DNA from 3 places in the Bradyrhizobium sp. 27S5 genome. Region 2 is predicted to be linked to each of the others. Evidence: predicted binding sites of a transcription regulator. Region 2 holds the regulator's gene; each other region holds the start of a gene.
The links. The regulator LexA, encoded in region 2, represses DNA repair genes until DNA is damaged. The targets are predictions, from matches to a motif close to TGTTCNNNNTGTGTTCNG.

Region 1: a site for LexA is predicted at 3,642-3,659, ahead of WDM24_RS39065 (DNA recombination protein RmuC). Genes of this name have one in related genera too.
Region 3: a site for LexA is predicted at 5,028-5,045, ahead of ruvC (crossover junction endodeoxyribonuclease RuvC). Genes of this name have one in related genera too.

The regions. Positions count from the first base shown of each region.
Region 1 is NZ_CP147714.1:8,297,284-8,306,899, forward strand. It holds gene WDM24_RS39045 (IS110 family transposase) at 1-886, shown strand, start outside; gene truA (tRNA pseudouridine(38-40) synthase TruA) at 1,164-1,901, opposite strand; gene fmt (methionyl-tRNA formyltransferase) at 1,901-2,836, opposite strand; gene def (peptide deformylase) at 2,993-3,520, opposite strand; gene WDM24_RS39065 (DNA recombination protein RmuC) at 3,691-4,899, shown strand; gene WDM24_RS39070 (GIY-YIG nuclease family protein) at 4,994-5,299, shown strand; gene WDM24_RS39075 (AmpG family muropeptide MFS transporter) at 5,378-6,751, shown strand; gene WDM24_RS39080 (hypothetical protein) at 6,883-7,311, opposite strand; gene recR (recombination mediator RecR) at 7,457-8,062, opposite strand; gene WDM24_RS39090 (YbaB/EbfC family nucleoid-associated protein) at 8,063-8,383, opposite strand; gene WDM24_RS39095 (DNA polymerase III subunit gamma/tau) at 8,405-9,616, opposite strand, start outside.
Region 2 is NZ_CP147714.1:4,702,408-4,712,023, reverse strand. It holds gene glnA (type I glutamate--ammonia ligase) at 1-262, opposite strand, end outside; gene WDM24_RS22055 (hypothetical protein) at 376-558, opposite strand; gene WDM24_RS22050 (SPW repeat protein) at 798-1,160, shown strand; gene WDM24_RS22045 (MFS transporter) at 1,495-2,823, opposite strand; gene WDM24_RS22040 (ComEC/Rec2 family competence protein) at 3,257-5,542, shown strand; gene WDM24_RS22035 (hypothetical protein) at 5,639-5,866, opposite strand; gene WDM24_RS22030 (hypothetical protein) at 6,029-6,457, opposite strand; gene lexA (transcriptional repressor LexA) at 6,800-7,504, opposite strand; gene glp (gephyrin-like molybdotransferase Glp) at 7,737-8,948, opposite strand; gene WDM24_RS22015 (HAD family hydrolase) at 8,974-9,600, opposite strand.
Region 3 is NZ_CP147714.1:7,535,115-7,544,730, forward strand. It holds gene WDM24_RS35580 (metallophosphoesterase) at 6-923, opposite strand; gene ruvB (Holliday junction branch migration DNA helicase RuvB) at 1,113-2,162, opposite strand; gene ruvA (Holliday junction branch migration protein RuvA) at 2,359-2,976, opposite strand; gene WDM24_RS35595 (ISAs1 family transposase) at 3,235-4,317, opposite strand; gene ruvC (crossover junction endodeoxyribonuclease RuvC) at 4,475-5,002, opposite strand; gene WDM24_RS35605 (YebC/PmpR family DNA-binding transcriptional regulator) at 5,202-5,948, opposite strand; gene WDM24_RS35610 (methyl-accepting chemotaxis protein) at 6,174-7,934, shown strand; gene WDM24_RS35615 (methyl-accepting chemotaxis protein) at 8,136-9,560, shown strand.

The DNA of each region.
Region 1 (9,616 bases), 3.6 Mb from region 2:
GCAGCTGCAGGTGGAGAACACGGCGGAAGGTTACAAGACGCTGTTGGAGTGGCTTGGGCGCCATAAGGTCAGGCGAATTGGGATCGAGGCGAGCGGTGGCTATGAGCAGCCGGTCGTCGTCGAGCTGCGGCGCAAGCGGTTTGTCGTCGTGGTGTTCCAGCCGGCGCAGGTGCGTGCCTATGCCAAATACCGCGGGCAGCGTGCCAAGAACGATCGGATCGATGCCGCGCTGATCGCCGCATGCACCGCTGCGGTCAAGAAGATCCACCCGGCACCCGATGCAAGATTGCCGCCCTTGGCCGGGCATCTGACGCTGATCGATCAGATCGGAGAAGATATCGCGCGGTTCAAGAACCGGCTCGAGAGCTGCCGCGACGCGCGTATCCAAAAGCTCTGGAAGGACGACATCGCCCGTCTGGCCAAGCGCGAACGAGTCGAGTTCAAGGCTCTGGTGGCAGCGATCCGCAAGCAGCACGATCTCGCCGCTCGGCTCGACCTGATCTACAGCGTCGGTGGGGCCGGGCTGCCGACTGCGGTCTCCGTCCTGGTCCGGATGCCCGAGATCGGCCAGGTCAGCCGCGAGCAGGCCGCAGCACTTGCGGGCCTTGCGCCTTATGACGACGACAGCGGCGAACACATCGGCGCTCGTCACATCGACGGTGGACGCAAACGTCTGCGCCATGCGCTCTATGCTGCGGCGCTGGCGGCGTCTTTCCGCTGGAATCCGCAGCTCATGGCCCTGTACAAACGATTGATCGCCGCCGGCAAAGGCCACAAGCGTGCCCTGATCGCCTGCGCCAGGAAGTTGCTCATCTTCATCAACACCGTGGTGGCCCGAGCGACCCCTTGGCAAGCTCACTTGCCAGTCGTCGCCCCGGCGACCTGAAGCGTTTCTTTGTTCGATCGGGGCACCGTTTCTTCGTCCCGACCTGCCGTCACAAGGACGCCGCGCACAGCGGCCGTCAAGGATGGCCGTCGCTCAAATGCTGCCACATCCCACCCTCGACAGGCCACGCCTTGATGGCCGCGAGCACGGCGTCAGTCTCAACGGCGATCGGGCAATTCAATCGCACACAACCGAAAGAGCTAATGGTTGCTACGAAGCTACTCGCGCCAGACAAAAACATCGAAATCAACCCCATGCACAGTAGGGATTGGGGCCGCTAATAATCCACCCGCATCAGATAGAGCCCGTCCGGTGGCGCGACCGGGCCGCAGGCGGCGCGGTTGCGGGCGGCGAGCGCAGCAGCGAGATCGTCCGCGCTCCAGCGGCCCTCGCCGACCCAGACCAGCGAACCCACCATCGAGCGCACCTGGCTGTGCAGGAACGAGCGCGCCGAAGTGAGGATCGAAACCGCGTCGCCTTCCCTGACCACGTCGAGCTGATCGAGCGCCTTCTCCGGCGACTTGGCCTGGCACTCGGTGTCGCGGAAGGTGGTGAAATCGTGCTTGCCGAGCAACCGCTGCGCAGCCTCGTGCATCGCCGCCGCATCGAGCGCGCGCGGCACGCGCCAGACGCGGCCGAGGTCGAGCGCGAGGTTCGCCCGAGTGTTGGTGATGCGATAGAGATAGTGCCGCTTGGTCGCCGAGAAGCGCGCCTCGAAATCGTCAGGCACGATATCAGCCGCCAGCACGCCGATCGGATTGGGCCGCAGATGCGCGTTCAACCCGTCGCGGAAGCGGCCGGGCGGGAAATGCTTGGCGATGTCGCAATGCGCGACCTGGCCGCGCGCGTGCACGCCGGCATCGGTACGGCCGGCGCCATGGACGCGCACGTCCTCGCCGCAGATCGCCTTGACCGCCGTCTCCAACGCGCCCTGCACGGTCGGCGCGGTGTCCTGGATCTGCCAGCCGGAGAACGGCGTGCCGTCATATTCGATGGTGAGTTTGTAGCGCGGCATCAGGCGAGCCGCGCAGGCGGCTTCAGCGGAGTGCCGTGCAGAAAATCCGCCGCTTTCATCGGCGCCTTGCCGGCGCGCTGCAATTCGAGAATCCGGATCGCACCCTCGCCGCAGGCGATGGCAAATTTGTCGTCGAGCACATCGCCCGGCTCGTCCGAGCCCTTGGCGAATTCGCAACGCAGGATTTTCAGCCGCACCGGCTCGCCTTCGCCTGATAGCTCGCACCAGGCACCGGGGAATGGCGAGAGCCCGTGAATGTGCCGAAGCACCGCATGCGCCGGCTGCGTCCAGTCGATTCGCGCCTCGGCCTTCTCGATCTTGGCGGCGTAGGTGACGCCGTCCTCGCTCTGCTTCGTAAGCTGCAAGCCGCCACGCTGCAGCGCGCCCATCGCGCGCACCATCAAATCGGCACCGAGCGGCGCCAGCGCGTCGTGCAGATCGGATGCCGTCATGCTGTCTGAGATCGGCAGCCGCTCGGCCATCGCGACGTCGCCCGTGTCGAGGCCGACATCCATCTTCATCACCATCACGCCGCTCTCGGCGTCACCCGCCATGATGGCGCGGTTGATCGGCGCGGCGCCGCGCCAGCGCGGCAGCAGCGAGGCGTGCAGGTTGAAGCAGCCGAGCCTGGGCGCATCGAGGATCGCCTGCGGCAGGATCATGCCATAGGCGACGACGACGGCGGCATCCGCGTCATGCGCGCGAAATTCCTCGAGCGCTTCCGGCGTCTTCAACGTCTTCGGCGTCAGCACCGGAATGCCGAGGCGGCGCGCCTCCTGCTCGACCGGCGTCGGCTGCAACTGCAGCCCGCGCCGCCCGCCCGGCTTCGGCGCGCGAGTGTAGACGGCTACGACCTCATGGCCATGGGCCACAAGCTCCAGCAGCGTCGGCACTGCGAAATCGGGCGTGCCCATGAAGATCAGACGGAGCGGCATCAACAGCACTCGCTGCGTTCCCTCCCCCCTTGTGGGGGAGGGTTAGGGAGGGGGGTAGCCGCAACGGCGGTGCTTGCGGCTACCCCCCTCTCCGGCTCTCCCCCACAAGGGGGGAGAGGGCGCATCGCACAAGCGGAAACGCTGTTCACGCTACACTCACTCCGCCGCGCGCTTGGCGGCCTTCTCGAATTTCTTGAAAACGCGGTCGCGCTTCAGCTTCGACAGATAGTCCACGAACAGCACGCCGTTGAGGTGGTCGATCTCGTGCTGGATGCAGGTGGCGTAGAGCCCCTCGGCATCCTCTTCATGCACCTTGCCGTCGAGGTCGGTGAAGCGCAGGCGCACCCGCGCCGGACGCTCGACCTCCTCGTAATATTCGGGGATCGACAGGCAGCCCTCTTCGTAGACCGACAGCTCTTCCGAATGCGAAATGATCTCCGGATTGATGAACACCCGCGGCTGCGGCGTGGTCTCGCCGTTCTCGTCGCGCTTGGCGAGGTCCATGGTGATCAGCCGCAGCGGCTGCGCGACCTGGATTGCCGCGAGCCCGATGCCGGGCGCGTCATACATGGTCTCGAGCATGTCGTCGGCGAGCTTGCGGATCTCCGGCGTCACCTTCTCGATCGCCTTCGACACCAGCCGCAACTGCTTGTCCGGCAGAATGATGATTTCTCTGATAGCCATGGCCGCGATTTAAGCTGCGGGCATGATGCGGTCAATGCGTTCGGGAACCCCTTAAGGCGGCCTTAACCACGTTTCTTTACACAGCGTTAACCAAGAAAATTGAGGGAGCGTTTACCATAAATGTTCCCTTTTCGTTCGGAAGCGACGCCGAATCGGCTACAACGGCTGGCATGAACGAGATTCTCCTCACGATCGGCGACCTCCCGGTCCGCGTCTCCGACGCGTTGATCGGCCTTGGCGCGCTGGCGCTGATGCTGCTGTTCGCCATCGCGGTGGTGATCGCACGAGCCAGCCGGCGCAGCGCGGAACTGGCGATGGCCCAGGCCATTCGGGCCGACGAGCTGGAAGAGCGGCTCGCCGACATGCTGCGAGCCCAGAGCGAGGCCTCCGGGCGGGTCGATGCCATGGGGCAGGCGCTGGCCGGCCGCCAGGCCGAGATGGCCCGTGCCGTCAACGAGCGGCTGGATTCGGTGACCCACCGGGTCGGCCAGTCGATGGAACAGACCACGCGCAACACGATGGATTCGCTGCGTGTGCTGCATGAGCGACTCGGCATCATCGACCACGCCCACAAGAACCTCAACGAACTCACCACCCAGGTCACGACGCTGCGCGACGTGCTCGCCAACAAGCAATCCCGCGGCGCGTTCGGCCAGGCGCGGATGGAGGCGATCGTCCAGGACGGCATGCCGAAGGGCTCGTTCGAGTTCCAGTACACGCTGACCACCGGGAAGCGGCCGGATTGCGTGGTGTTCCTGCCCGACCAGCGCCCGCTCTGCATCGACGCGAAATTCCCGCTCGAAGCCATGACCGCGCTGCACGATGCGCGCAGCGACGAAGAGCGCAAATTCGCCAGCCAGCGGCTGCGCGCCGACGTGCTGAAGCATGTCAGCGACATCGCGGAGAAGTACCTGATCCCCGGCGAGACCCAGGACACCGCGCTGATGTTCGTGCCGTCGGAGTCGGTCTATGCCGAAATCCATGACGGCTTCGACGACGTGATCCAGAAGGCCTATCGCGCCCGCGTCGTGCTGGTATCGCCCTCGCTGCTGATGCTGGCGATCCAGGTGATGCAGCAGATCCTGAAGGACGCCCGCATCCGCGACGCCGCCGACCAGATCCGCAACGAGGTGATGCATCTCGGCGATGATCTGGCCCGCCTGCGCGAGCGCGTGCTCAAGCTGCAGAACCATTTCGGCCAGGTGAACGAGGACGTCAGGCAGATCCTGATCTCCGCCGACAAGATCGAAAAGCGCGCTGGCCGCATCGAGGAACTCGACTTCAGCAAGTCCGAGACCCCGATCGAAGTCCCCCGCTTCGTCAAGCCCGCCGCCCCCGAGCTGTTCCCCGCCCCGCGCAAGCTGCAGGCGGGGGAGTAGGTGTTGTCTTTAGAAGTTGTTTAGCGCGCTCGCGCCACCCAATCGGGGTCATCGCCCGGCTTGACCGGGCGATTCAGTATCCCAGAGACGGAAGTTGGGAACACGTAGCTACTACATCTACATTCTCGCCAGCCGCCTCGGCGGCACACTCTACATCGGTGTGACAAATGACCTCATTCGCCGCGTCGGCGAGCACAGACTGAAACTCATCGAGAGTTTCACTGAGAAATATGATGTGGTGAAGCTCGTTTATTTCGAGCAATTCGATGATCCTGAGAGCGCGATCCATCGCGAGAAGCGGCTCAAGAAATGGCCGCGCGCGTGGAAGATTTCGCTGATTGAGAAGGATAATCCGGACTGGAACGACCTCTATCAGGAAACTGCCGCAGGCGGCGGATAGGCCTCTGGGATACTGGATCGCCCGGTCAAGCCGGGCGATGACAGTCTTTTTGGGGCCGAATCTGGTAACACCGGTTTTATGACAGCACCTGAAGCTACGTCAGACGCGTCCGCGAAGCCGCAGGAACTTGCCGCCACCTCCTGGCGCGACAGCTTCGCGGTCTATCTGCAGCCGCGGGTGCTGATCGTGCTGCTGCTCGGCTTCTCCTCAGGCCTGCCGCTGGCGCTGTCGGGCTCGACGCTGCAGGTGTGGATGAAGGAGGCCGGGGTCGATCTCGGCACCATCGGGCTGCTCGCGCTGATCGGCACCCCCTACACGCTGAAATTCCTCTGGGCGCCGCTGGTCGACGCACTGCATGTGCCGCTGTTCACGCAAATGTTCGGTCGCCGTCGCGGCTGGCTGCTGTTCTCGCAGCTGTTGCTGATCGCGACGATCCTGGTGCTGGCGATGGCCGATCCGGCGCGATCGCCATGGTTCGCGGCCTTTGCCGCGCTGCTGGTCGCAGCCGCCTCATCGACGCAGGACATCGTGGTCGATGCCTTCCGCGTCGAAAGCCTGCCGGAAAGCGAGCAGGCTGCCGGCATGGCATCCTATGTCGCGGCCTACCGCATCGGCATGCTGGTCTCGACCGCAGGCGCGCTGTTCATCGTCAGCGGTTTCGAGTCCGCCGGAGTGGCGCGCCCGTCGGCGTGGATGTGGGGCTATGTGGTGATGGCCGCGCTGGTCGTGATCGGCATTGTCACCGCGTTGGCTGCGACCGAGCCGGCCCAATCGAAAGGCGCGGAGGCGGCCACGCATGCGCAGACCGCAGCCGAACGCGTATGGCACGCGGCGCTCGGCGCGTTCTCCGAGTTCCTCAGCCGCAAGGATGCATTCGCGGCGCTCGCCTTTGTGGTGCTGTTCAAGTTCACCGACGCGTTCTCGGGCACCATGACCGCGCCGTTCGTGATCGACATCGGCTTTTCCAAGGTCGACTACGCGGCAATCGTGAAGGGCGTCGGTCTCGCGGCGACCTTGATCGGCGGATTTGCCGGCGGCTTCGTGGCGCGGCGCTATTCGCTCGCCACCAGCCTTTGGATCGGCGGCGTGCTGCAGGCGGTCGCCAACCTCTCGTTCTCCTGGCTCGCGCATGTCGGCGTCGATCAATGGGCGCTCGCGCTGGCGATCACGGCGGAGAACTTCACCAGTGCGATCGGCACCGTGATCTTCGTCGCCTATCTCTCGGCGCTGTGTCGCAACCCGCTGCACACCGCGACCCAGTATGCGCTGCTCACGGCGCTGGCAGCCGTTGGCCGCACCTATTTGTCGTCGGGCGCGGGCTATGTGGCCAAGGCCGTCGGCTGGCCGGTGTTCTTCGCGATCTGCGTGCTGGTCGCGATCCCGAGCCTGATCCTGCTCGCCTGGCTGCAGCGCCGCGGGCATTTTGATGAGTTGGGGCCGGTGAGGGTTTAAGCCTCCGCTGTCGTCACCCGCGCAGGCGGGTGACCCAGTATTCCAGAGACAGTTGTGCTTGAATCGAGAGGCCGCGGCGTACTGGATCGCCCGGTCGAGCCGGGCGATGACATCGTAATTGAGGCACGGCCCTACTTCGCCACCACGCTCCACTTGGTGACGATGGCTTCGCTCATCTGGCCGGCGTCCTGGGCGCAGGCGACCTCGTCGACCTTCACCGAGATTTCCTTGCCGGTAAGACTCTTCAGCTGCGCGGCCTGGGCATCGTTGGTCGGAATGAGCTGGAAGGTTTCCGGCCCGGTCTCGAGGTTGCAGAGACCGTTCGGCGGCGGCAGACGACGCGGCTCGCTGGTGATCTGGTAGGTCGCGACGCGCTTGCCACGGTTCTTGGCATCGCGCACCTTCAGGGCGCTGAGTTCTCCCGACAGCACGTCGCCGGCCCGGATCATCTTGCCGGGCTTCTGCGGCGCGTCGCTCTGCTGCGCAATGGCGCAAGGCGCGGCGAAGGTGGCTGCCAGAAACGCAAAGCCCAAGCGTACGCCGAATCGGTGTGTCGTCATTTTCAGGAGTTCCGTATCTAGATTCGTCAGAGCGTGAATGACCGTCCCCGAATCGCCATCCACCCTATCATTTTGTTTCAGCGCGATCTTTTCGGCTGTCGCCGATCGCCTGGCGAACGTCGCCGTGCCGGCTCTCGATCGCGCGCTAGAACAGCGTCCGCTGCCGCATGGCTGCGGATAGCGTACCTTCATCGAGGTAATCAAGCTCTCCGCCGACCGGCACGCCATGCGCCAGCCGCGTCACCCGCACATTGGCCTCCGACAGCAGGTCGGTGATGTAATGCGCGGTGGTCTGGCCGTCGACGGTCGCATTCAGCGCGAGAATGATCTCGCTGACCTCAGGCGCATGCGCGCGCGCCACCAGCTGATCGATGGTGAGATCCTGCGGGCCGACGCCGTCGAGCGGCGACAGCGTTGCGCCCAGCACGTGATAGCGGCCATTGGTCGCATTGGCGCGTTCCAGCGCCCAGAGATCGGCGACATCGGCGACCACGACGATGATCGAGCGATCGCGGCGCGGATCGGTGCAGACCGTGCAGGGATTTTGTGTATCGATGTTTCCGCAGGTCTTGCAGACCTGGATCTTGTCGATGGCGACCTGCAACGCCGCGGTCAGCGGCGTCATCAGAGCCTCGCGCTTCTTGATCAGGTGCAGCGCCGCGCGCCGCGCCGAGCGCGGGCCCAGCCCAGGCAGCCGCGCCAGCAGCTGGATCAGGCGTTCAATCTCGGGGCCGGCAACGCTTGCAGCCATTTAGGTCGGACCAAATCCCGGCGGCAGGCCGAGCCCGCCGGTGATAGCCATCATCTTCTCCTGCATCGCGGTCTCCGCCTTGCGGCGGGCGTCGCCGAGCGCGGTGACCAGCAAATCCTCGAGCACCTCGCGTTCCTCCGGCTTCATCAGCGACGGATCGATCTTGATGCCCTTCACGTCCATCTTGGCGGTCATGCGCACCGCGACCAGGCCGCCGCCGGAAATGCCCTCGACCTCGACATTGCCGAGCTCGTCCTGCATCGCCTGCATCTTGGATTGCAGCTGCGCTGCCTGCTTCATCATGCCGAGAAAATCAGCCATGCGTGCGTTCCTATCACCAGATCAATCGTCGTCGCTGTCGGAAGTTTCAATCGGGTCTTCGCCGGTCGCATCCGCTACCGGCACCTCCGCGGCAAGGCGGCGGACCTCGACCACCTTCGTACCGGGAAAGCGCGCCAGCACCTCCTGCACGCGCGGATCGGCTTCCGCGGCGCGCTGATGCTCGCTGCGCGCCAGTTCGTTCTGCGAACGCACGGTGGGCTGGCCGGCCTCGTTCGAGATGATCACGGTCCAGCGCCGCCCGGTCCACAGTTCGAGCTTGCGCGACAGATCGGTGACGAGCGCGCGCTGCGCCTTCGGCTCAAGCGCGATCTCGAGCTGGCCATCCTCGATGCGCACAAGCCGCACATCGGCCTCCAGCGCACTCTTGGTCATGATGTCGCGCTTCTCGCCGGCGAGCGCGATCAGCTGCGGGAAGCTTGATATCCGCAGTGCCGGCGCGGCATCGGCAGCCGGCGCCGCCATCTGCGGACGCGCGGCGAAATCGGCGCGTGGCGCCCCCTGCGGGGCACGCACCGGCGCCGACGACATCGCAGACATCGCCGAGGACGGCGCGCCGCGCGACGGCTGCGACGCGGCCGAGCCTGAGGTCGCGGGCGCTGAGCCACCGCCGTTCTGCTCGATCATCCGGATCGCTTCATCCGGCGTCGGCAGGTCGGCGACATAGGCGATCCGCACCAGCACCATCTCGGCGGCAGCTGCCGGACGCGTCGCGGTCTGCACCTCGGTGATGCCCTTGAACAGCATCTGCCACATCCGCGACAGCACGCGAAACGACAGCTTTGCGGCGAATTCGCGCGCGCGCACCCGCTCGGTCTCGCCGAACGCGACATTGTCGGCGGTCGCCGGCACGGCCTTCACGCGGGTGACGAAATTGACGAACTCGGCAAGGTCGGACAGCACCACCACCGGATCGGCGCCGACGTCATACTGCGCGCGGAATTCGGCGAAGGCTGAGGCGAGATCGCCGCGCGCCAGCGAATCAAAGAGATCGATGACGCGGGTGCGATCGGCAAGGCCGAGCATCTGCCTGACCGCGTCGGCCTTCACAATGCCCGCGGCATGCGCGATCGCCTGGTCGAACAGCGACAGCGAGTCGCGCACTGAGCCTTCGGCCGCGCGCGCGATGATGCCAAGCGCCTCCGGTTCGACCTCGACGCCCTCCTTCGCGGCAATATTGCCGAGATGCTTCATCAGCACGTCGGCCTCGACGCG
Region 2 (9,616 bases):
CAGGGGAATACGGGTCGAGGAAAGCCGTGGTCGGGTCCGGGACGACCAGCATGTCGCTTTCATGGATTTCCTGAAAGCCGCGGATCGATGAACCGTCGAATCCGATCCCTTCGCTGAGGGCGTCGATGCTCGCCGCGCTCGGCGGGACCGAAAAATGTTGCCATAGCCCCGGCAAATCGGTGAAGCGCAGATCGATCATCTGCACTTTCTCGTCGTTGATCGCCTTCACGAGATCTTCGGCTGTTGCGCACGTCGGAAACATGGCTTCACTCCTGTTATGGAGAGCCGCGTCGTTGAAATTGTGCTGCCGTTCAGTCGCCACAAGGCGGCTTGAGACGGATCCTGCTCCACGTTCTGCGCTGCGCGCTGGCGGCCTCAGCTTTGGTGCGGCCCGCGCATCAGCTTCATGGCGTCTTCGATATGCCGCCAGGTTCTGGCCAGCTCGGCCTCGCCTTTTGCTTCGAGCTCGATGGCGTTTTGGGCAGCTTCCGCAATGGCCCTGACGCCATGTGCCTCAAGCAATTGCCGCGCATAGTCGTGGATTTCGGTTTCTCGCATGGCGTCATACTCCTCTCGTCCTGAGCGCAACCGTGGGACACCGGTCGGGCCGCGAACCGCAGACGTTGACACCTGGTCAAGCGCAGACAGTGTGCATCCTGATGCCGCGCGATTGCAAGAGCGCTTTCCCGCCCGGAGGGACGTGGCTTTGCGGATCAGCAGCGGCAACACATCGCAGGTCGGATAGATGCTTTTTTGTCCCCGCCGCACCATGTCTTCGGAAGAAGGAGGTGAGGATTATGCGCATTCAACACTGGCAGGATGCTGCCAGCCTGTTGGTGGGCGTCTGGTTGGTCGCGTCGCCGTTTGCACTGGGCTTCTCCGGGGCAGCTCTCTGGATCTCCATCGCGCTCGGATTGGGCGTCGTGCTGTTTGCCGTGGAGGCATTCATCATTCCGTCCTATCTGGAGGAATGGGGCGAGATGCTGATGGGCTTGGCTCTGGTGTTGGCACCCTGGACGTTCAGCTACGAACAGGGATCGGTCACGACGAGCAGCGTGCTCGCCGGCATCGTGGTGATCGTGCTCGCTTGCTGGGAGCTGGCGATGGATCGTGATTTCGCCACCTGGTGGCACGATCGCTGGCATCACCGAGTTGGCTGAGCGGAAGCCGACTGAAACGTTGGCCTGACCGCTACTGGCGGCCGGGGAGGTTGGAATTGCGTGGAGCATATCCCCTCCGGGCCGCGTCGACGTAACACGGATGCAGGCTCTGCAGAGAAATCACGCCAGAGACGGCGAGTACGGGACGATTCAGAACTATCGTCCGCACTTGCTGGAAGGCGGCCATAACTTTTGCTGCAGGGGTAGAGGGTTTTCGAGCGAAATGGATACCGGTTCGCGTAAAGAAAACGCGTCAAAAACAAGATTCTAGAGCCCCGTTCCGATTCCATCGGAACGGGAAATGCTCTAGTCGCCCCTCAGCAGGGTCGCTCCGTCACGACGCGACTCTCTCCTCGATCTGCTCCCAAATTCTGGTCTTGCGTGTCTCCGGCATGATGAAGAGGGCGATCACGAAGCACACCGCGGGAACGACAATCGGGTAGATCAGCGCGTAGCCGATGCTGCCGGTCGCTGCGAAGGCAGCTGATGTGATGAACGGCACCAATCCGCCGCCCCAACCATTGCCGATATGATACGGCACCGAGACCGAGGTGTACCTGATCCTCGCCGGGAAGAACTCCGCCAGGAACGCGCCGACCGGCCCGTACACCATCCCGACGTAGCAGACGAGGATGAAGATGATGAAGACGGCGACCGGATAGTTGATGTGCCCCGGCTGCGTGACCATGCCGAGCCACAGATACAGCGGATAGTAGGTGATCGCGGCAAGCAGCATTCCGCCGAGGATCACGGATTTGCGGCCGATGTGATCCGACAACCAGCCAAAGAAGATCAGGCTCGGCGTTGCGATCAGCAGTGCGGTTCCCACGATGTAGGCCGAGGTAATCGCATCGACCTTGGAGACCTGCTGCAGGAAGTACAGTGCCCAGAATTGACCGCTGTACCAGACCACGCCCTGTCCGATCAGGACGACGATGGCGATCAAGATGTACTTGATGTTGGCGCTGAGGAAAGCTTCCCGCCAGGGATTCCTGGTCATCTGTCCGCGCGCCTTGATCTCCTGGAAAATCGGCGTCTCCTGGAGCTGGAGGCGGATGTAGATGGCGATGGCCACCAGCAGGAACGAGACCAGGAACGGAACGCGCCACGCCCATTCGTCAAAGGCCTGATTGCCGGCCCATGTCCGGGTCAGAACGATCACGGCCAGCGACACCACGATCCCGAGCGTCGGCGAGGTTTGTAGCCAGCCCGTGTAGTAGCCGCGGCTGTCGTCCGGAACATGCTCGGCGACGTAGGTGATGGCGCCACCATATTCGCCGCCCAAGCATAGACCCTGGATCATCCGCAAGCCGAATAGAAGGAATGCGGCCGTCAGGCCGATCGACTCATAAGTTGGGATCAGTCCGATCGCTCCCGTTCCAAGGCCCATTCCGGTCAGCGTAATGAGGAATGTATATTTGCGGCCGACCCGATCGCCCATCCATCCGAACAGGAAGGCCCCCAGCGGACGGATCAGGAATCCCGCAGTGAACAGCGCGATCGTGCTCAGCAGGGCTGCGACGGGGTGGGATTGCTCAAAGAACTTGACCGACAGAACTGCGGCCAGGCTGCCAAAGATATAGAAGTCGTACCATTCAATGATGTTTCCCACTGACGCAGCGACAATCACGCGACGAAAATCGCTAGGTACTTGAATTGTCATGTGCTGCTCCTATCAAATGCAAACGCTACTCCTCGCGTTTTTTCAGCGATTGATCCGCTCGCGGAGTGCGCGTGGTGCGCGGCGTTACAGGCGAGATTTGCGAGTTCGTCCGCAACGCCTGGTCTCAGGGGAGTTGTGAGCCACCTGAGAGGAGCTCCAGCGGCCTTCAGGTGCCGCGAGCTATCACTGCCTTATCCCTGGCTGTCCGGGAGTGAAGGCATCAGGGCAGTTTAATCCCAATGGGATCGGTACCTAATGAGACTTTCGGCTCGATCGGTTTGACGCAGGCGGCAGCTGTGGCCCGGCGCGGGGTAGGCGAGGTGCAGGACGATCCAGGTATCCGGCCTTGCCGGTCCGTATTCTGCATCCGTTCCGCTAGCGGCGAGGTCACAGCTTCCGGTAGTTTCGCGTCCCGGCAGGGATCGCAAGCGGAATGGCGGAGCAGGGCACGACGCCGGGCGGCAAACGCGGCTACGCGGGGACGTGGCCGCCGCGTGCGGCTGCGCCCGTCGGCGGCTATGTCCCGGCGCGCGCCAGCATCTGGCAGCCTTTCATCGAGACGTTGCAGCAATGGGCGCGCGCGGAGGCGGGCGCCGGCCGGCTTTTGCCATGGGTGCCGGTGGCGTTCGGCACCGGCATCGCCTTCTATTTCGCGGCCGAGCACGAGCCGGTGCTGTCGGTCGCGGCCGGCGTCGCAATTGCGCTCTGCCTGCTGGCGCTGTTGCTGCGGCGGCGCCGCGTGTTTCCCGCCATCGTGATGCTGGCTGCGGTCGCGGCGGGCTTTGCGACAGCGACGTGGAAGACGGCGCGAATTGGCCACACGGTGCTGGCGCGGCCGATGTTCTCGGTGGCGCTGACCGGCTTCGTCGAGACGCGCGACATCCGCGAGAAGACCGATCGCTTCGTGCTGCGCGTGGTCTCGATGGAGAGCCCGCGCGACATGACGAAGCTCGAGCGCGTCAGGCTCTCGGTGAAGAAGGGCACCGCGCCCGATGTCGGCAGCTTCGTCGAATTGAAGGCGCGGCTGATGCCGCCGCTCGGGCCGCAGCGTCCGGGCTCCTATGATTTCGGCCGCGACCTCTATTTCCAGAGCATCGGCGCCTCCGGCTTCGTGATGGGCGCGGTCAAGACCAGGGAACCACCGGCAGCCGGCGGCTTGGCGCTGCGCTATGCCGCCTTCATGCAGGGCCTGCGTGACGCCATCGACGCGCGCATCCGCACCACGCTCGACGGCGATCAGCGCGCGATCGCAACCGCGCTGCTGACCGGCCGGCGCGACGCGATCTCGACGCCGGTCAACGATGCGATGTTCATCTCGGGGCTCGGCCATGTGCTGTCGATCTCCGGCTACCACATGGCCGTGGTCGCGGGCGTGGTGTTCTTCGCGGTGCGCGCGCTGCTCGCGCTGTTTCCTGCGCTGACGGCGGGGCATCCGATCAAGAAATGGGCCGCGGCGGCCGCGCTCGTCGCCGCGGCGTTCTATCTCTTGCTGTCGGGGGCGGAGGTCGCAACGCAGCGATCGTTCTTCATGACGGCCGTGGTGCTGATCGCGGTGATGGTCGACCGCCGCGCGATCACCTTCCGCACGCTGGCGGTGGCGGCGCTGATCGTGCTCGCGATCGCGCCGGAGGCGCTGGTGCATCCGAGCTTCCAGATGTCGTTTGCCGCGACGCTCGGGCTGGTGGCGCTGGTGCAGATCGGGCTGCCGAACCTGTTGGCCTCGCCCGACCATTCGGCGACCGCGCGGGTTGCGTTGTGGGGCGGCCGTGAGCTCACGATGCTGATGCTGGCCTCGCTGGTGGCGGGGCTGGCGACGACACCCTACGCCGCGTTCCATTTCCATCGCGTGACGCCCTACGGGCTGCTCGCCAACCTCGCGGCGATGCCGGTGGTGTCGGCGATCGTTATGCCGGCGGGCCTGCTCGGCCTCCTCGCCATGCCGTTCGGCTTTGATGGCGTGTTCTGGGCGATCATGGGCTTTGGCATCGACTGGATGATTTTGGTGACGCAATGGGTCGCCGCGCTGCCTGGCGCGGTCGGGCGGATGGCGGCGTTCGGCATCGGGCCGCTGATCGTCGCAAGCGCGGGCATCATCCTGCTTGGGCTGTTGCGCACGCCGCTGCGCTGGTCCGGCGCGGTGCTGCTGGTGGTGGCCACAGTCTGGGCGCTGAGGGCCCCTCTGCCGGACGTGCTGATTTCTGCCGACGGCCGCAACGTCGCGGTGCGCGGCGGCGACGGGCGGCTGCATCTGATGCATAGCGCGAAGGATGCATTCCTGGTCAAGGAATGGCTGGCGGCGGATGCCGATGCGCGGACCGCCGTCGATGCGTCGCTCGGCGAGGGCGTCTCCTGCGATCCGAGCGGCTGCGTCACCCAGGGCCCGGGCGGCGCCTTCGTCGCGCTGGCGATGCGGCCGGAGGCGCTGGCCGACGATTGCGAGCGGGCGGCGCTGATCGTCACCGCGCGGCCGGCGCCGCAGGGTTGCGCGGCCTCGGTGATCGATGCCGAGCGGCTGCGGAGCCACGGTGCGCTGGTGCTGCGGCGGACCAGCGCCGGCTACGCCATTGACGCGGTGAAGCCCGGCGGCATCGACCGGCCGTGGTCGCCGGCGGTTCCCGGTGACGGTGAGAGCGAGACGGTCCTCCGCACACCCGCCGCCGCGCCGCGGCGCGCAGTCGATGCGACCCCGGCCGAGACCGACCTGCAGGGCGACGACTAGAGTTTTGGTTCTGATTTAATCAGAACCAAAACTCTAGTTTCTTGTTTTCACGCGTTTTCTTCACGCGAACCGGTGTCCACTTCGCTCGAAAACGCTTCAGCCGTTGCCGGGCGAGGGGCCGGTCGGCAGCTCGAACAGGCCGAGATGGTACTCGTCGGAATCGGGGCCGGCGTCGGGCTTCTTGACCAGGGTGAAGACGGCCTCGGGAAACTGCTCCCAGACCTTGAGATCATCGGCCGTCACTGTCAGCCAGCCGAACCGGAACATGTAGCGGCCCGGCTCGGTGACGCGTCCAGCCTTTTGCCATGTGACCTTGTCGACCACTGCGCAGGTTTCCGTGAGTGCACGTCCTCCGTACGCGATGATGCGCCAAGGCGCTCGCCGACGCAAATCTCCTGCTGCGCCCCGGAAGCGGAAATCCGGGGTCGCTCGAAATCGCCTAAGGTCATCCGCCGCCGAATGGCTCATTCCGCGGCGACGATGCGCTCAACCCAAAAACAGCGACGCGAATGCGGAGGGCCGCCGCTCCACAACCTTCGGCTTGTGCTCGACCGGCGGATGCAGTGCCGGCAATTGCAGCACGCTGACGCGCTGTCCCTCGACGAGCTGGGTCACCAGAACGTGGCTGCCGTCGGGGAATTCGACCGCGTCATGATGGCGATCGGGCACGTCGGGCTCGACTTCGTTGAACACGCCGACGCGGAAATTCATCGTCTTGGTCCAGATCCAGCGGCTGTCGTAGCGAACGTTCTCGGCGAAAGCGAGCTCGGTGCCCGGCAGCATGCAGACCGCGACAGTGGGATCGTTCTCCGAAGCAAAGCCGCGGGTCGACGTGCCGCGGAAAGTCGTGGTGATCAGCGTCTCTCCGACAATGGCGGGGCGCGATGCCACGGCGTGCAGACTATAGTCACACATCGGATGGCTCCTCTTTTCGAGGTAGCGACCCGTGCCTCTCCTTGAGGCGCAGGCCTCTACCAGAGTGGACGATAGCAAACGAGTGTCTGCTCGTTTCTGGGCGATTGTACGACTGGCCGTCGAACGCCTCAATCACAAACGCGCTACACTGCGCGAGAGGTATCAGGGCGCATCCTAGGTGGTCCGCACGTCGCACTATCTTCCAAGGAACGATCCGATCTGTTGCTCGTTCCCGGATCGGGATGACTTTTCTTCGAATCGTCATCCCGCTCCATATGTCTGTTCGAGCATGATCTTTTCGGAAAACCGCTCCGCACTTTTCCGGATCATGCTCCGCCGCCGTCAGTATTTGCGATACAGCCCGATCAGCTTGCCCTGGATGCGGACCCGGTTCGGCGGCAGGATGCGCACTTCATAGGCAGTGTTGGCCGGCTCGAGCGCGATCGATGCACCGCGGCGGCGGAAGCGCTTCAGGGTGGCTTCCTCCTCGTCGATCAGCGCCACCACGATGTCGCCGGTGTTGGCGACGTCGTTGCGCTGGATCAGCGCCATGTCGCCGTCGAGGATGCCGGCGTCGACCATGGAATCGCCGCGCACTTCCAGCGCATAGTGCTCGCCGGAGCCGAGCATGTCGGGCGGCACGCTGATGGTGTGGCTGCGGGTCTGCAGCGCCTCGATCGGCGTACCGGCCGCGATCCGGCCCATCACGGGGACGGCGACCGGACGGTTGCCGTCGTCCTCGGCGATCGGCGGCGTGCTGCTGCGCTTGCCGAGGGTGCCTTCGATGACGCTCGGCGTGAAGCCGCGGCGGCCATTGCCGCCGCCGGCCGACAGTTCGGGCAGCTTGATGACCTCGATGGCGCGGGCGCGGTTGGGCAGGCGGCGGATGAAGCCGCGCTCCTCCAGCGCAGTGATCAGGCGGTGGATACCGGACTTCGAGCGCAGGTCGAGCGCATCCTTCATCTCGTCGAAGGAGGGCGGCACGCCGGCCTCCTTCAGACGTTCATTGATGAAACGCAGAAGTTCGAACTGTTTGCGCGTGAGCATCTCGAGCATTCCCCCGGTTGATAGCGTCGTTCGATTCCGAGACTCTTCAGGTGGGGCCTTTCAGACGGGGCCTGATCTCGGGAGCGCAATGCTCCCTGGCGGCTTCCCGATTGTAGACACCAGTACTCGAAACAAATCATGAACGGACACTATATGTTCGATATGTGTTCCGCAACCACTTAATTTCCGGTGAACGCATCAGGCGGCGCGCAATCGGCAGCCCGCGAAAACCTCAGTCGGGCAGTGTGAGGATCTCGCATTCGCTGCCCTTGGCGGCGCCGGGCGCAAACGGCGGACGTACCAGAAGTGCCCGCGCCGCAGCGAGATTCCCGAGCAGCGAACTATCCTGCTGCATCACCGGCGTGGCGATCAGCGCGCCGTCCTGGCGCTCCTCGAGACGCGCGCGCAGATAGTCCTCGCGCTGGTCGTTGGCGGCGAGGTCGCGGCCGAGCAGGGCGGTCGTGCGGACATGATGGATCGTGTTCCGGCCGCTCAAAGCCCGAATCAACGGCACCAGAAACAGGAAGGCGCAGACATAGGACGACACCGGATTGCCGGGCAGGCCGATCACCCGCATGGCCCCGAGCCGGCCGTGCATCATCGGCTTGCCGGGCCGCATCGCGATCCGCCAGAACGCCATCGCGACGCCCTCTGCCTCCAGCGACTGCTTGACCAGATCGTGGTCGCCGACCGAGGCGCCGCCGGTCGTAATCAGGATGTCGGCGCCGGCCTCCCGCGCCCGGCGGATACCGGCCGTGGTCGCGGCCACCGTGTCGGCGGCCACCCCGAGATCGACGGTCTCGGCGCCTTCGGCGCGCGCCAGCGCACGCAGCGCATAGCCGTTGGAATAGACGATCTGGCCGGGGCCGGGCTGGGAGCCCGGCATCACCAGTTCGTCGCCGGTGGCGAGCACCGCGACCTTCGGGCGGCGGCGCACCGCGAGTTCCGGATAATTCATGGCGGCCGCGAGCGAGAGCGCGCGGTCGGACAGGCGGCTGCCGCCGTTGAGCAGCAGGTCGCCCTCACGGAAGTCGACGCCGGCCGGGCGGATGTGCCGTCCCGGGCTCGCTGCCTCGGTGATCGAGATGTGGTCGCCATCGACCCGGGTGTCTTCCTGGATGATGACGGCATCGGCGCCATGGGGGATGACGCCGCCGGTGAAGATCCGCACCGCTTCGCCGGCACTGAGCGTCCGCTCGAACGGCCGGCCGGCGGCGACTTCGCCGATCACCTTGAGCCGGGACTTGAGATCAGCCGCATCGGCGGCGCGCACCGCGTAGCCGTCCATGGCCGACATCGGCTCCGGCGGCTGGGTGCGGCGCGCCGCGAGGTCGTGCGCCAGCGTGCGATGGTAGGCGGCATCGAGCGCGACCATCTCCCCCGGCAGCGGTTCGGCACCGGCAAGAATGGCGGACAGGGCATCGGCAACCGGCATCAGGGCCACGCGCAAAACTCCTCAAGGCAAATGGTCAAATACCAAGTGCGGTCAGCGCCCTTGCCACGTCATCCGTCGATGTCACGTGGATGGCTTGAAGGCCGCGCGCCCGCGCACCTTCGATATTGGCAGCCAGATCGTCGAAGAACAGGATCCGCGACGCCGGCACGCCGATCGCTTCTATCACATGATCGTAGGCCGCGGCGTCGGGTTTGCGAAGGCCGATGCTCGAGGACAGGAACACGGTCCGGAAGTGGCTGAGCAGCTCGGCATAGGCGACCGAGAAATGCGCGACATGGGCCGGGTTGGTGTTCGAGAAGGCGTAGAGCGGCATTCGTCTGGCGGCGGCCGCGAGCAGGGGGGCGATGCCCGGCATCTCGCCGGTGAAGATCGAATTCCAGCCCTCGAGGAATTGCGCGTCGGTGAGCTCGACGCCGAGCGACTGGCGCAAATTCGCAAAGAACGCCGCGTCGTCGATCCGGCCGATCTCGTGATGCTTGTAACTGTCGTCGACGACGAAACGGCCGGCGAGGTCGGCCGGCGCGCAACCGGCATGCTGTGCCCAGTGCGTGATCGCCTTGTCGAGGCTGATATCGAGCACGACGCGGCCGATATCGAACAGCAGCACGTCGGCGGAGTCGGGGGTGAGTTGCGAGGTCATTGCGTGAAACCATGTA
Region 3 (9,616 bases), 2.8 Mb from region 2:
GCTCGTCAGGACACCACCGGCCCCTTGGCGCCGAGCGTCACCTGCACGATCTCGGGCGGCACGCCGAGGCGGAACGGCATGATGCTGCAGCCGAGGCCGCCGGAGACGACGACGTCGCATTTCAGCTTCAGATGGCCATAGGCGAGCCGCATGCCATGCTTGACCGGCACCGCCGGCGACCAGCCGAGCAGCCGGATCTGGCCGCCATGGGTGTGGCCCGACAGTTGCAACGCGACGCGCGAGGGCACGCGAAGCGCAACGTCGGGCTCATGCGCGAGCAGGATCACCGGCGCGTCGTCGGTGACCTTTGCAAGCGTCGCGTTGAGATCGTCGACGCCGATGCGCCGGACCTCGCGATAGCGCCGCGCCGGCAGATAGGCGAGCTGGTCGCCAAGGCCGGCGAGCCAGAACGCACGGCCGTCCTTGACGAGCCGCACCACGTCGTTCTCATAGACCGGGATGCCGGCCCGCTCCAGCGCACGGCGCGCGACCGGTGTGCCCTGCCCCAGACGCTGTACCGCCTTGTCTTCCCAATAGTCGTGATTGCCGAGCACGGCATGCACGCCGAGCGGCGCCTTCAGGCCCTTTAGCACCGCAGCCCATTCGGAGGCCGGAATGAACCGCGTGACGTGACGCAGCCCCGCGACATAGTCGCCAAGCAAAACGATGATGTCGGCGTTCAACGCATTGGTGTGCTCGACGATTGTCTCGATACGATTGAGCGACATCCAGGGATCGCAGGCGTGGATGTCGGCGAGCACGGCAATCTTGAGCGGAAAGTCCGCCGGCCATTGCCGCGGCGACAGATCGTAACGCGTGAGGGTGAGCCGGACGACCGGCTCGCTCAGGCCGTAGGCCGCGGTCGAGGCGGTGACGGCGGTCAATCCGCCGAACCCGCGAAGCAAATGACGACGTGAAATCATGGACGTTTGATCGGTGATGCCTGACGCTTCCTGGAAACGCTCCGACCAATCATAAGCCCTTTGATTGGAGCGGAATTGGGCCGCGTTTGTGCAGACGGCCTGCAGAGACTTCGCAAGGGTTAGCGGGCAAGGTTACCCGGCTGCGCGATGCGCTGCACCAACACGTCTTTTCACGACTTCGGGAGCAGCTCAGTCCTCGTCGCCATTATTGCCGAACAGGCCGAACTGCGAGGGATCGCGGTTCGGCTCGGCGAGGCCGAGATGACGGAAGGCATGCGAGGTCAGCAGCCTTCCGCGCGGCGTACGCTGCAGATAACCGCACTGGATCAGATAGGGCTCGATGATGTCCTCGATCGCATCGCGCGGCTCCGACAGTGCCGCCGCCATGGTCTCGACGCCAACCGGCCCGCCGCCATAGTTCAGGGCGATGGTGGTCAGATAGCGCCGGTCCATCGCATCGAGCCCGGCACTGTCGACCTCGAGCGCACTCAGCGCGCGGTCGGCGATGCCGCGATCAATCGCGTCGGCGTCCGCCGCGGAGGCAAAGTCGCGCACCCGGCGCAGCAGGCGGCCGGCGATCCTCGGCGTGCCGCGGGCGCGGCGCGCGATCTCGTTGGCGCCGTCAGGGCTCATGCCGATGTTGAGTACGCGGGCACCGCGGGTGACGATCTTCTCCAGCTCGTCCTCGGTGTAGAAATTCAGCCGGATCGGAATCCCGAAGCGGTCGCGCAGCGGATTGGTGAGCAGGCCCGCGCGCGTCGTCGCGCCGACCAAAGTGAATTTCGACAGCTCGATCTTCACCGAGCGCGCCGCCGGGCCCTCGCCGATGATCAGGTCGAGCTGAAAATCCTCCATCGCGGGATAGAGCACTTCCTCGACCGCCGGGCTCAGGCGATGGATCTCGTCGATGAACAGCACGTCACGCTCTTCCAGATTGGTGAGCAGCGCGGCGAGATCGCCGGCCTTCGCGATCACCGGACCCGAGGTGGCACGAAAGCCGACGCCGAGCTCGCGCGCGACGATCTGCGCCAGCGTGGTCTTGCCGAGGCCCGGGGGACCGACGAACAGCACATGATCGAGCGCCTCGCCGCGCTTCTTCGCGGCCTCGATGAAGATCGAGAGATTCTTGCGCGCCTGGGCCTGGCCGACGAATTCCGACAGCGACTGCGGACGCAGCGCGGTGTCGCCGACATCATCGGAGCGGCGTTCGGGCGAAACCATGCGCGAGGGCGTGTTCATGATGCGAAACTAGCACGAGATCGTTGTTCTCCCTCGCCCCGCCCTTGCGGGGAGAGGGTCGGGGTGGGGGGCTCCATCCGCGAGCAGGGTGTGTGTTGAGACCTGTACCCCCTCACCCGGATCGCATCTGCGATGCGATCCGACCTCTCCCCGCAAGCGGGGCGAGGTGAAGAAAAAATCCGCTCCGGCGCATCACTCACTTCGACAATTCCTTCAGGCCCAGCCGGATCAGCTGCGCGGTCTCGGCCTGCTCACCGGCGCTGCGCGAGGCGGTGGCGATGGCGGCGGCAGCCTGCGGCTGGCCGTAACCGAGATTGACCAGCGCGGAGATCGCGTCCGTCACCGGGCGCGGCGCGCGGTTGTTGTCGATCGCGCCCGACAGCTGCACCACCGCGGGATCGACATCGGCAAAGCCCGGCGCCTTGTCCTTCAATTCGCTGACGATGCGCTCGGCGACCTTCGGCCCGACCCCCGGCGTACGCGCAACCGCCGCCTTGTCGCGCAGCGCGATCGCGTTGGCCAAATCTGTCGGCGGCAGCGTGCCGAGCACCGCGAGCGCGACCTTGGCGCCGACGCCCTGCACGGTCTGCAACAGGCGAAACCATTCGCGCTCAAGATCCGAGCGGAAGCCGAACAGTTTGATCTGGTCCTCGCGGACATAGGTCTCGATCGAAAGCACCGCCGCTGCGCCCGGCGACGGCAACGCTTGCAGCGTGCGGCTCGCGCAATGCACCTGATAGCCGACGCCGCCGACGTCGAGGATCACGTAGTCCTCGCCGTAGGAGTCGATCAGGCCCTTGAGCTTGCCGATCATCGCGCCCCCCCAAGTTCGGCGCTCGTGGCTCGCACGATCGTTTCGACTTCGGTGAGGGAGGCACCAGCGGAAGGGTTCCCTCCCCCCTTGCGGGGGAGGGTTAGGGAGAGGGGTGCCGCTTGCTCAGTTGGCTGACGCATAACAACGCTCGCACCGCACTCACTTGTCTCGCGCGCTTCGTTGATGCCTCGTCGTCGCACATCGCGCACCGTCGCCCGGGGCTTACCCCTCTCCCCAACCCTCCCCCGCAAGGTAGGGCTATCGCATATGGGCGAGGACGGAGAGAAGGAAGTCGTTATTCCATCTGGCCTGGAGCATTTTGTGGCTGGTGCGCGTGGGACCTGGCGTGGCTTGTAGAGCGTTAAGTGCCAGCTTTCGGATGGCGGCAAGATTTTCGGCGGCATGGCCCTTGCGGCTACGGCAGGCGTCTTCGTCGAACAGAACGTCGAGAACCCAATGCAAGTTGTTCTCGATACCCCAGTGGGCGCGGACGGCCTCGAGCAGCTTCTTGGCCGACAACCGGCGTGAGGCCAGAAAGTATCGGGCCGTGTGTTTGGCTGTCTTGCCGGCCTTGGCGCGCCAACTATCGATGCGACCGACGACAGCGATAGCAGGGAAGCTGTATTGCTTTGCCAAGTCTGGGGCCGGCACGACGATGGCCTGCCGGCGCTCGATGCGGCCGTGGGCCGATGTCCTTCGCTGGCTCGCCCGCGCTGGCTTCCGGGCCGTATCGAGCAGCGCCTTGACGGCTTTGAAGAGCCGGCCGCGATTACTCTTGATGGCCAATACATAGTGGCCCTTCCGATCGCGGATGGCCTGCGCCGTGTCGGGCCGGCAATGCAAGGCGTCGGCGGTGACAAGAGCACCATCCAGATCGAGCAGGGCGAGGACTTCGAGAGCGCCGGCAATCTCGTTGCGATTGGGAGCCTTTCTCTGCGCCAACGCCATGCGCGTGCCTGCCGCCCAGACGTTGACCATATGTAGCGGCGTAGCCCGCCGGCCACGCGTGAAGGCTCCGCGCAACGCCTTGCCGTCGATGCTGACCACGCCCTTGACGCCGAAGCTCTTGCTGAACTTACGCAAAACCGCTTCCAGACCCTTCGGGTCCAGCACGCGGAAGACGTTGCTGAACGTGTCGTGGCTAGGAATACCGTGTCCAAGCTCCAGGAACTTCCGCAACAGCTGCTCTCGGCCTTTGCCGAAGAACTCGAACTCGGTGCAGGTCTTGGCGCCGGCCAGCGTCGCCGCCAAGGCAATGACGAGGATCTCCAACAAATCGTGTCGCGTGTTGCCGGCGCGTGGATCCTTGAGCGGTCGAAACAGGCGCCTGAGTTTGCGCATTTGGGTCTCCCTCGACAATCGAGAGACCCCCAAAGAATCCAGTTCCAACCGCTTGGCAACACCCCTCCTGAGCCATATGCGATTCCCCTACCCCGCAAGGGGGGAGGGAGCCCAACCAGTGTGCTCTCCTCACTTCGCGATACGTCAGAAGAGTCCCTCATAGGCTCGCCACCCTGAGCCGCAGCGCGGTGCTCTGGCGGTGATGGGCGTGGGTGATCGCGACCGCGAGCGCGTCGGCGGCGTCGGCGGACCGCGGCTCGGCTTTCGGCAACAGGATCTTCAGCATCACCTGGATCTGGTTCTTCTCGGCGTGTCCGGCGCCGACCACGGTCTTCTTGACCTGGTTCGGTGCGTATTCGGCGACCGAGATACCAAACATTGCGGGCGCCAGCATGGCGACCCCGCGGGCCTGGCCGAGCTTCAGCGTGGCGACGCCGTCCTTGTTGACGAAGGTCTGCTCGACCGCCGCCTCCGCCGGCTTGTAGTCGCCGAGCACGGCGGCCAGCCCCTCATGGATTGCGAGCAGCCGGTTCGCCAGCGGCACATCATCCGGCGGCTCGACCGAGCCGCAGGCGATATAGACGAGACGATTGCCTTCGGTCTCGATCACGCCCCAGCCGGTGCGGCGGAGACCCGGATCGATACCGATGATGCGGACGGGAGAGCGAATCGGCTGCGATGTCATGGGGTAGTGATACCGCCTGCGCCGGGAGAACGAAACACAAACGGGCGGGTCATCCCCTGCCGCGGTCGTAGCAGCGAGCCTCGCTCGTCATCCCCGCGAAAGCGGGGATTCAGTACGCCGCGGCTTCTCGGATCAAACTCGGGTCTCTGGAATACTGGATCGCCCGATCAAGTCGGGCGATGACAGCGGAACAAGTGGATCAGCCGCCCATCTTCGCGATCAGCGCGTCGGACACCTCGAAATTGGCGAACACGTTCTGCACGTCGTCGTGCTCGTTGAGCAGGTCCATCAGCTTCAACAGCTTTTCGCCGGTCTCGTCGTCGACCGCGACGGTGTTCTGCGGCTTCCAGGTCAGCGCCGCCTTGCGCGGCTCGCCGAACTTCGCTTCCAGCGCCTTGGCGACTTCGCGGAAGGTGTCCTGCGAGGCGTAGACCTCGTGGCCGGCCTCGCTGGAAACCACATCGTCGGCACCTGCCTCGATCGCAGCGTCCAGCATGGCATCGTCGGAGGCGACCTTGGCGTCGTATTCGATGATGCCGGTGCGGTCGAACATGAAGGCGACCGAGCCGGTTTCGCCGAGATTGCCGCCCGACTTGGTGAAGAAGGAGCGGATGTCGGAGGCGGCACGGTTGCGGTTATCCGTCAGCGCCTCGACGATGACGGCGACGCCGCCGGGGCCATAGCCCTCGTAACGGATCTCGTCATAGTTCTCGCCCTCGTTGCCCGCGGCCTTTTTGATCGCACGATCGATATTGTCCTTGGGCATGTTCTCGGCGCGGGCCGCGACCACGGCGGCACGCAGGCGCGGGTTCATCGCAGGGTCCGGGGTGCCGAGCTTGGCCGCCACGGTGATTTCGCGGGCCAATTTGCCGAAAAGCTTCGACCTCTGGGCATCCTGCCGGCCCTTGCGGTGCATGATGTTCTTGAATTGGGAATGGCCGGCCATGCGACGTCTCTTCGAAAGCGTAGGGTCTGAACGGGTGGAAAACGCGGCCTTATAGGCCCCTGGCGGTCAAAATCAAAGATCGGCGGGGGCCGTCCGGTCCCGGAATACTACCGCATCCCGGAATATGAGGCACTTGTTAACCATGACTTCACGCCCGGATGCGAAGATCGCCCCGTTCCGCCGTAACTTTCCAAGGCAACTTCCAACAGCCCCCACAGAGCCCACATGGCGTTCGGTTTGTTTCGAAAGCAAGTGCCGGAGCCGGCTGCGCCCGCCGTCGCGCCGAAGGTTCCAACTGCGGCGGCTGCACCCGACAGCCCCTCCTCGACCGAGACTGATTCGGCCCGGGAAATCCTCGAACTGCTGGAACTCGAGCTCGGCGCGATGATCCGCCAGCTCGAGCGCGCCGCAGGCTCGGTCGCCGACGGCGCCGAAGCGACGGCCGCCAAGCTTGCGACCATCCGTGCCCGGACCGACGCGCTGAGCGGCCGCAGCAGCGACGCGCAGAACACCGCGACGACGTTCTCGGAAGCTGCCGGCCGATTCACCCATTCCGCCGAGGGCATCGGCCAGCAGGTGCGCAGCGCGAGCCAGCTCGCCGACGATGCCGCGGCGGCGGCGCGCGAGGCCACCGCCAATGTCGATCGCTTGCGCGAATCCTCGGCCGCGATCGGCAACGTCGTCAACCTGATCGCGCAGATCGCGCGGCAGACCACGCTGCTGGCGCTCAACTCGACCATCGAGGCGGCGCGCGCCGGCGCGGCCGGCAAGGGCTTTGCGGTTGTCGCCACCGAGGTCAAGGCGCTGGCGGTGCAGACCCAGAGCGCGACCGAGGAGATCACGAGGAAGATCGAGGCGCTGCAGAAGGATGCCACCGGATCGGCCGACGCCGTGCACCGCATCTCGCAGGCGATCGAGGCGATCCGCCCGGTGTTCGAGAACGTCAACGGCGCGGTCGCCGAGCAGAATGCGATCACCGGCGAGATGGGCCAGAACGCGGCCTCCGCCTCCAGTTTCATCGTCTCGGTCGGCACCAGCGCCGGCGAGATCGACTCTGCGACATGCGAAGCCGCCGCGCATGGCGACAATGTTGCGAAAGCCGGCAAGGCCGTGACCGCTTTCGCCCAGAAGCTGAAGGCGCGCTGCGCGGTGCTGCTGCGCCAGGACGAGCGCGACGACCCGCGCCAGAACGAGCGCCTGCCCTGCAGCCTCAGGATCGAGATCACGACCGGGCGCGGAATCATCACCGCGCCGGTCTACGAGATCGCGATGGATGGCGTCCTGATCGGCGGGCCCGATGCCGACAGACTGCCGGCCCATGAGACCCTGATTGGGACCTTGCAGGATATCGGCGCGTGCCGGATCAGGATCGGCGACCGTACCAAGGCCGGCGCGCAGGCGCGTTTCGAGGCACCGACCGCCGCGCTGCGCGAGACGATCGAAGACCGGATGTGGGCGATCCACGAGGAGAACGCCGAACTGATCACCCGCGCGATGGAAGCAGGCACGGCGCTGACCAAGGTTTTCGAGAGCGGCCTTGCGAGCGGCGCGATCACGATCGACGACATGTTCGACACCGACTACGTCGAAATTTCCGGCACCAATCCGGCGCAATACCGCACAAGGATGCTGGATTGGGCGGATCGCGCGCTGCCCGCTCTGCTCGAGGCGTTCCTCGCCAAGGACAAGCGGCTGGCGTTCTGCGCGACGGTCGACCGGAACGGCTATCTGCCGGTCCACAACAAGATCTACTCGCATCCGCAGCGGCCGGGCGATGTCGCCTACAACACCGCCAATTGCCGCAATCGCCGCATCTTCAACGATCCCGCGGGCCTCGCCGCCGCGCACAATCAGCGCGCCTATCTGGTGCAGAGCTATGCGCGCGACATGGGCAACGGCACAACCGTGATGATGCGCGAGATCGACGTGCCGATTCGCGTCCGCGGCCGGCACTGGGGCGGCTTCCGCACCGCCTACAAGCTTTGATTGGAATTTCTGTAGCCCGGATGCGGCGAAGCGTAATCCGGGACGAGCGTGCCCACGGGCGGGAATCCCGGATTTCGCTGCGCTGCATCCGGGCTACGGAGTGCACGCTCAGGCAAGACCGGCGGCGCGAATCACGTTTTAGATTGAAATGGGGAATGCTGCGGCGGCTCAACCGACCGCTGGGATAGAGGAAGCGCTGATATGTCGGCCGTGCAGCTTGCAGTTCTGGACACCTCATCGAACCGGACGCTGGCCGAACGGCTCGTTGACCAGCTTGCCGACCGCATCGGCGGCCTCGGAGTGGAACTCGCCGACATCGCCGGCAACGTCCAGGAGGTCGCCAACCGCGTCACCAACCAGTCGGAGCGGTTCCATCATTTGCAGGCGACGGCCGAGACGATGGTCTCGGCCAATCACGACATCGCCAACGCATCGCAGGCGGTGCAATCGACCGCGTCCGCCGCGGTCGGCCAGATCGCGGAGTCGCGCCATGCGGTGGACACTGCGGTCAGCCACATCTCCGAACTCGTCGCCGCGGTCGCGCGGATCGAGGCGCGGCTTGCCGCGGTCGGCTCCGCGCTGAGCCAGGTCGCCAAGGTTTCCGGTTCGATCGAGGCGATCGCCAAGCAGACCAATCTGCTCGCGCTCAATGCCACGATCGAGGCGGCGCGCGCCGGCACCGCCGGCCGCGGCTTTGCCGTGGTCGCGAGCGAGGTGAAGAGCCTCGCGGAGGCGACCCGCCAGGCGACGCATCAGATCTCCGACACCGTGCGCGATCTCGACGGCCAGATCGGCAGCCTGATCGGCGAGAGCAGCGACGCCTCGCTGCGCGCCAAGAGCGCCGGCGAAGGCGCCCAGCAGATATCCGGCATCATCATGCGGGTGCAGGAAGGCTTTTCATCTGTCGGTGCCGAGATCGACAACGTCGCGCGCGCCGCGACCTCCAATCTCGGTCATTGCGACACCGTGATCGCGGAGCTGAACGAGCTCGCCAAGGGCGTCGATCTCTCGTCGCGCGACCTCAAGCACGCCGACGGCCGCGTCGCGAAGCTGCTCGAGCTGTCCGAGAGCCTGATCGTGACCATCGCCGACAGCGGCGTGGAGACCAGTGACGCGCCGCTGATCCGCGTCGTGATCGACACCGCGAAGCAGATTTCCGAGCTGTTCGAGAATGCCGTCGCGCGCGGCGAGATCACGCTTGCGCAGTTGATGGACGAGAACTACCGCGAGATCGCGGGTTCCAATCCGAAGCAATATCTCACCAACTATGTCAGCTTCACCGACCGCGTGCTGCCGGCGATCCAGGACCCGATCCAGAAGACCGATCCGCGCATCGTGTTCTGCGTCGCCTGGGCGCGCGGCGGCTATCTGCCGACCCACAATCCGAACTACCGGCTGCCGCAGGGGCCCGACCCGGTCTGGAACAACGCCAATTGCCGCAACCGCCGCCTGTTCAACGACCGCGCGGTGAGCAAGGTCGCAGCCAATACAAAGCCGTTCCTGCTGCAGACCTACCGCCGCGACATGGGCGGCGGCAATTTCGTGCTGATGAAGGATGTGTCGTCGCCGATCGTCGTGCACGGCCGCCACTGGGGCGCGTTCCGGATGGGCTTCCGGCAGTCGTAAATCCGTAGCCCGGATGCAGCGCAGCGCAATCCGGGATCAGCCCCTCAACCCGCGAG